One region of the Streptomyces sp. NPDC014870 genome, then DNA from elsewhere that is predicted to be linked to it. Evidence: riboswitches for the same ligand, from Rfam matches in the RefSeq annotation. Region 1 holds a riboswitch; the other holds the start of a gene.
The links. A riboswitch is a leader RNA that binds a small molecule or an ion and turns the genes downstream of it on or off. The one in region 1 is predicted to bind glycine.
Positions count from the first base shown of each region.

Region 2: linked by a shared signal. The riboswitch ahead of gcvP (aminomethyl-transferring glycine dehydrogenase) and the one ahead of gcvT (glycine cleavage system aminomethyltransferase GcvT) in region 1 are both predicted to bind glycine.

Region 1 is NZ_JBIBWQ010000005.1:297,466-300,866, reverse strand. It holds gene glyA (serine hydroxymethyltransferase) at 1-302, opposite strand, end outside; gene gcvH (glycine cleavage system protein GcvH) at 326-703, opposite strand; gene gcvT (glycine cleavage system aminomethyltransferase GcvT) at 826-1,953, opposite strand; glycine riboswitch at 2,113-2,218, opposite strand; gene ACF09C_RS16950 (AAA family ATPase) at 2,359-3,060, shown strand; gene ACF09C_RS16945 (enhanced serine sensitivity protein SseB) at 3,175-3,401, shown strand, end outside.
Region 2 is NZ_JBIBWQ010000001.1:1,063,985-1,067,385, forward strand. It holds gene gcvP (aminomethyl-transferring glycine dehydrogenase) at 1-2,044, opposite strand, end outside; glycine riboswitch at 2,222-2,321, opposite strand; gene ACF09C_RS04560 (PRC-barrel domain-containing protein) at 2,446-2,814, shown strand; gene ACF09C_RS04565 (DNA polymerase IV) at 3,243-3,401, opposite strand, start outside.

The DNA.
Region 1 (3,401 bases):
GCGGAGGCGCCGGAGTGCGGCTGGACGTTGGCGTACTCGGCGCCGAACAGGTCCTTGATCCGGTCGATGGCGATCTGCTCGGCCACGTCGACGTGCTCGCAGCCGCCGTAGTAGCGGCGGCCCGGGTAGCCCTCGGCGTACTTGTTGGTGAGGACCGAGCCCTGGGCCTCCATGACCGCGACCGGAGCGAAGTTCTCCGAGGCGATCATCTCGAGGGTGGACTGCTGGCGGTGGAGCTCGGCGTCGACGGCGGCGGCGACGTCCGGGTCCAGCTCATGGAGAGGGGTGTTCATAAGCGACATGGATCGATCCCTACGGGTCTCGGTCAGCCTGCGGTGAAGGCGGTGTACTCGTCGGCGGTGAGCAGCTCGTCCGGCTCGCCGGTGATGCGCACCTTGAACAGCCAGCCACCCTCGAACGGGGCGGTGTTCACCAGGGAGGGGTCGTCCACGACGTCCTGGTTGGCCTCGACGATCTCGCCGGTCACCGGGGCGTAGAGGTCGCTGACGGACTTGGTGGACTCCAGCTCTCCACAGGACTCGCCCGCGGTCACGGTGTCCCCGACCTCCGGGAGCTGCACGTAGACGACGTCACCGAGGGCGTTCGCCGCGTGCTCGGTGATGCCGACCGTCGCGACGCCGTCGACGACGTCCGACAGCCACTCGTGCTCCTTGCTGTAGCGGAGCTGCTGGGGGTTGCTCATGTCGTGATTCTCCTGGATCGGGGGAGTGCTGATGAACGCGGGTCTTACGGGATGAGACGCGGGGTGAGACATGAGGGGGTGGGAAACCTCACGCCCGCCCCTTCGTCAGTTCCGGTGCGCCGTCACTTCTGGCGCTTGTAGAAGGGCAGCGCCACGACCTCGTACGGCTCGTGGGTGCCGCGGATGTCCACACCTACACCCTGCGTGCCGGGCTCGGCGTGCGCCGCGTCCACGTAGGCGATCGCGATCGGCTTTCCGAGCGTCGGCGACGGGGCGCCCGAGGTGACCTCGCCGACGGCCTCTCCGTTCACGACGACGGAGAAACCGGCGCGCGGGACCCGGCGGCCCTCGGCGACCAGGCCGACCAGCTTGCGCGGCGGGGCGGTCTCGGCGCGCTCGGCGGCCTTCTCCAGGGCCTCGCGGCCGACGAAGCGGCCCTCGTTCGTCGTCTTCTCGAACTTCACGACCCGGCCGAGACCGGCGTCGAACGGGGTGAGGGAGGTCGTCAGCTCGTGCCCGTACAGCGGCATGCCCGCCTCCAGGCGCAGCGTGTCACGGCAGGACAGGCCGCAGGGGATCAGGCCGACCGGCGCGCCCGCCTCGGTCAGCGCCTTCCAGACGCCCTCGGCGTGCTCCGGCTTGAGGAACAGCTCGAAGCCGTCCTCGCCCGTGTAGCCGGTACGGGCGATCAGCGCGGGGACCCCGGCGACCGTGCCCGGCAGGCCGGCGTAGTACTTGAGCCCGTCCAGGTCGGCGTCGGTGAGCGACTTCAGGATGCCGGGGGACTCCGGGCCCTGGACGGCGATCAGGGCGTACGCGTCGCGGTCGTCGCGGACCTCGGCGTCGAAGCCGGCCGCGCGCTCGGTCAGCGCGTCGAGGACGATCTGCGCGTTGGAGGCGTTGGCGACGACCATGTACTCCGTGTCACCGAGCCGGTACACGATCAGGTCGTCGAGGATGCCGCCGTCCTCCTGGCAGATCATCGTGTAGCGGGCGCGGCCCACGCCGACCGTGGAGATGTTGCCGACCAGGGCGAAGTCGAGCAGCTCGACCGCCTGCGGGCCGGTGACCGTGATCTCGCCCATGTGGGAGAGGTCGAAGAGGCCCGCCTTGGTGCGGACGGCGACGTGCTCGTCCCGCTCGCTGCCGTAGCGCAGCGGCATGTCCCAGCCGGCGAAGTCGGTCATGGTCGCGCCCAGCGAACGATGCAGGGCATCGAGGGCGGTCAGACGGGGGGCAGACGTGCTCATGGGTGGCTCCCGGATCCCAAGGGCGGAAAACATGACGGGCGAGGACGTCCTCCCCATCTGTCATGGAACCTGAGAGGTTCACCGAGAGCATCTCGTCACCGAGAGATCGGCTTGCACCTTGGGTGGGGACGCGTGAAGCGTCCCGCTTTTCAGATCTGCCTCATCCACGCGGTACGGGGCCTGAGAGATTCAAGGGAGGGTCTTGCTCCTTCGGCGCCCGGGTCCCACCGTCGTGGTGGTTCCGGGACTCTCCCGCGCGGATTCGAGCGGCCGGTATGCGGTTGTGTGCGCTTGGCGCGGCCATCATTGCACGCGGTGTCGGATCGGCAAATCGCTTGTGACTGATTACCCCTTCTTTACACTTTGTGGGGAAGGGGTTCTCGGGACCCGACTGGGGGAGAGACGATGACGATCCAGCGCTCCGGCGCCTACGCCACGAGTACGGGGATACCGGCTCCACGTGCCCGCGCCCGCGCCCGGACCCTCCCCCGAGGACTGCGTCCAGGGGGGACCCCCAGCCGCGCCGCGCCCCTGCTGCGCGATCTGCGCGAGCGCGGCGGCCGCGGCCCCCGCACGCTCGCCTTCACCGCGGGCGACCTCGTGGTGGTCTCCGGGCTGCCCGGCAGCGGCAAGTCCACGCTGATGCGGCGCGCCGCGGACGGCCTCGGCATCGACTCCCAGGACGCCCGCGAGCGCTGGGAGGCCCGGCTGCCCGCCTTCCTGCCGTACGCGGTCTACCGCCCCCTGGCGCGGATCGCCCACTACGCCGGCCTGTGGCGCGCGCTGCGGGCCGGGCGGAGCGTCGTCGTCCACGACTGCGGCACCCAGTCCTGGGTGCGGAACTGGCTGGCCCGCGAGGCCCGCCGCCGGGGCAGCGCCCTCCACCTCATCCTGCTCGACGTCACGCCCGCCACCGCCCGGGCCGGCCAGCGCGAGCGCGGCCGGGGCGTCTCCGGCTACGCCTTCGCCCGGCACCGCCGGGCCGTCGGCCGGCTCCTCGGCTCGGTCGAGTCGGGCCGGCTGCCCCGCGGCTGCGCCTCGGCGACCCTGCTCGACCGGGACGCCGCGGGAGCCCTGCGGACCATCGCCTTCCGCTCCGCGCACTGAGCGCTTTTGGCCACGGGGGTGCCAGGGCGGCGTTAGGGTTCTGCCCCGAGGGCGTCACGACCAGGGCGCGTGAGACACGCGATCAGGGCGTGCCAGACAGGGGAAGCGGGAACCGTGGACGTTACGTGGCCGGGCAACGAGCTCGAAGAGGTCCTCGCGGCCTCGCTCGGCAACCCCTCCGCCGGAGGCCGTCTCGTCGAGGTCCTCGGCCGGAGCCCCGTCTGGGTGCCGCTGCCCAACGGAGGCAGTCAGGAGAGCCGGGACCTCGACCTGCCCACGCTGGAGATCGACGGACTCCCGTACGTCCCCGTCTTCAGCTCCGAGCAGCAGTTCCTCGCCTG
Region 2 (3,401 bases), on a different contig from region 1:
CGACGTAGACCTGGCCACCGGCCTCGTGGACCTCGGCGCAGATGTCGGCGACGTGCTCCTCGAACACACCGTGCGTGGACGGGTAGGTGATCATCAGCACGGACAGCTCGTCGCGGTACTGCGCGATCTTGGCGCGCAGGTCCGCGACGTCGACCTCGCCGTCGTCGGCGGTCCTGACGACGACCACCTTCATGCCGGCCATCACCGCGGAGGCGGCGTTGGTGCCGTGCGCGGAGGACGGGATCAGGCAGACGGTGCGCTGCTCGTCGCCGTTGGCGCGGTGGTAGGCGCGGACGGCCAGCAGACCGGCCAGCTCGCCCTGCGAACCGGCGTTGGGCTGGATCGACACCTTGTCGTAGCCGGTGACCTCGGCGAGACGCTCCTCCAGCTCGGTGATGAGCGTGAGGTAGCCCTGGGCCTGCTCGACCGGGGCGAAGGGGTGCATCTGACCGAACTCGGGCCAGGTCACCGGCTCCATCTCGGTGGTCGCGTTCAGCTTCATCGTGCAGGAGCCGAGCGGGATCATGCCGCGGTCGAGCGCGTAGTCGCGGTCGGCGAGCCGGCGCAGGTAGCGCAGCATCGACGTCTCGGAGCGGTGCGCGTGGAAGACCGGGTGGGTGAGGTACGCGTCGGAGCGCAGCAGCCCGGCGGGCAGCGCGTCCTCGGTGGCGGAGTCCAGGGCCTCGATGTCGGCGTCGACGCCGAAGGCGGCCCAGACGGCGGCGATCTGCGCGCGCCCGGTGGTCTCGTCGCAGGAGGCCGAGACATGGTCGGCGTCGACGAGGTACAGGTTGACGCCGGCCTCGCGGGCCGCGGCGACGGCCTCGGCGGCCTTGCCGGGGACGCGGACGGTGACGGTGTCGAAGAAGGAGCCGTGGACGACCTCGACGCCACCGGCGGTGAGCCCGGCGGCGAGAACGGAGGCGTACCGCTGGACGCGCTGAGCGATCTGCTTCAGCCCGTCGGGCCCGTGGTACACGGCGTACATGCCGGCCATGACGGCGAGCAGCACCTGCGCGGTGCAGATGTTGCTGGTGGCCTTCTCGCGGCGGATGTGCTGCTCGCGGGTCTGCAGGGCCAGGCGGTAGGCGCGGTTGCCGTCGGCGTCGACGGAGACGCCGACCAGGCGGCCGGGCAGCGAGCGGGCGTGCTTGTCCTGGACGGCCATGTAGCCGGCGTGCGGCCCGCCGAAGCCCATGGGCACACCGAACCGCTGGGTGGTACCGACGGCGATGTCGGCGCCGAGGGAGCCGGGCGAGGTGAGCAGCGTCAGCGCGAGCAGGTCGGCGGCGACCGTGACGATCGCGCCGAGCTCGTGGGCGGCGTCGATGAGCGGCTTGATGTCCCGCACGGCACCGGATGCGCCGGGGTACTGAACGAGCACGCCGAAGACACCGCGCTCGGCGACCTCCGCCGGAATACCCGCCGAGAGGTCGGCGACGACGACCTCGACGCCGGTCGGCTCCGCGCGGGTCTCGATGACGGCGATGGTCTGCGGCAGCGCGTCGGCGTCGACGAGGAAGACCCCGTTCTTGACCTTGCCGACACGACGGGAGAGCGCCATGGCCTCGGCGGCGGCGGTGCCCTCGTCGAGCAGGGAGGCGCCGGACGTCGGCAGGCCTGTGAGGTCGGCGACCATGGTCTGGAAGTTGAGCAGCGCCTCGAGCCGCCCCTGCGAGATCTCGGGCTGGTACGGCGTGTAGGCCGTGTACCAGGCAGGGTTCTCCATGACGTTCCGCAGAACGACGGGCGGAGTGAAGGTCCCGTAGTACCCGAGCCCGATCATCGGCGCGAGAACCTGGTTGCGGTCGGCGAGCTCACGCAGCTCGGCGAGCACCTCGGCCTCGGTACGTGCGGCGGGCAGGCCGAGGGCCTCGGCGTTCTTGATCACGTCCGGCACGGCGGCGGCCGTCAGCTCGTCGAGCGAGCCGTAGCCGACCTGCGCGAGCATCTTGGCCCGGGCTTCGGCGTCGGGCCCGATGTGCCGCTGCTCGAACGGGATGCCCTGCTCGAGTTCGGAGAGCGGAATGCGGTTGGCGGTCATGTACGGAGGCCTCCTGGTCGTCACGACCTGCGAGGGACACCACGGCGCGGGTGCCCGGACGGCCTCCCCCTCTGTCATCTCAACCTGAGAGCTTCACCGGCAGACCAAGGGTCCGCCGGCTTTCACCGTCGGTGAGAGCGGACGCCGTCGGACCTCCGCTCTGCTTTCCAGAGTGACCTCGTCCATGCGGTACCGGGTGCCTGAGAGATTCCGGGGAGGATTTGCTCCTTCGGCGCCTCCGAAAGGTTTCTCCGGAGGACTCTCCCGCACGGGGTCGACAGCCACAGCCAGCCTACCAGCGCGGTTCCGCCTTCCATCGCTCAAGTGGCCGACATCCCAGATGTGCACTTTCGTATTCTTTGTAGGTCTTCGACGAGCAGTTGCGACCAGTTGGAGGGACCGTGCAGACCGACATCGATCCGCGCAGCCTGATCGGCCGCAAGGCGTTCGACCGCAACGGGCACAAGATCGGCACCGTGGACGAGGTGTACCTGGACGACGCGACGGGGGTCCCCGAATGGGCGGCGGTCCGCACGGGTCTCTTCGGCCGCGACGCCTTCGTCCCCCTGGAGCCGAGCGAACTGGTCGACAACGCCCTCCACATCCCGTACGAACGCGCCCTGATCAAGGACGCCCCGGACTTCGGCGTGGGCCGCCACCTCTCCCCGGAGCAGGAACTCCAGCTCTACCGCCACTACAGCCTGGCCCTCCCGCCCCCACCACCCCCGGACCACGACTTCGGCCGCCTGGCAGGCCAGGACGACGCATAGCCGCCCACCACCACCGATCAAGTCCAGCAGCCAGGGCGGCCGCACAGGCGGTGATTCACACCCGCGCCCGCCGACGACGCCCGGTCACACCCGGGCGTCGTACCCCTGTCCGCCCCGCCGCACGGCCAACGCACCCCACCCAAGCCCGCCGCGGCGCGCCCAGCCACGCAGAGGAGCACCCGCAAACCCTGCCGACCCCGCCACACGGGCAGGCGACGCATCCACACCTCCCGCCCGCCGACGGCGCTCAGCCGCGCGCAGAAGAGCACCCGCAAACCCTGCCGACCCCGCCGCACGGGCACGCATCCCACCTCCCGCACTCGCCGGCGGCGCTCAGCCACGCACAGGCGCACCCGCACCTCTGCCCGTCCAGTCGCACGGGTGGTGCGGGTGGGAACCCCAGCCCGGCCGCAGGCCGGGCGCACCCCCTAGGCGACCGCCGCCGCCCCGCTCCCGCCCCCGACCAGCGGCAACGGCTCCCCCTCCACCAACTCCGGATCGTCGACGAGGAACGTCCGCACCCTCCCCGGCGCCGACCCCGGCTCCTCGAAGCGCACGGTGACCCGCCCCACCCCGCTCCCCTGCAC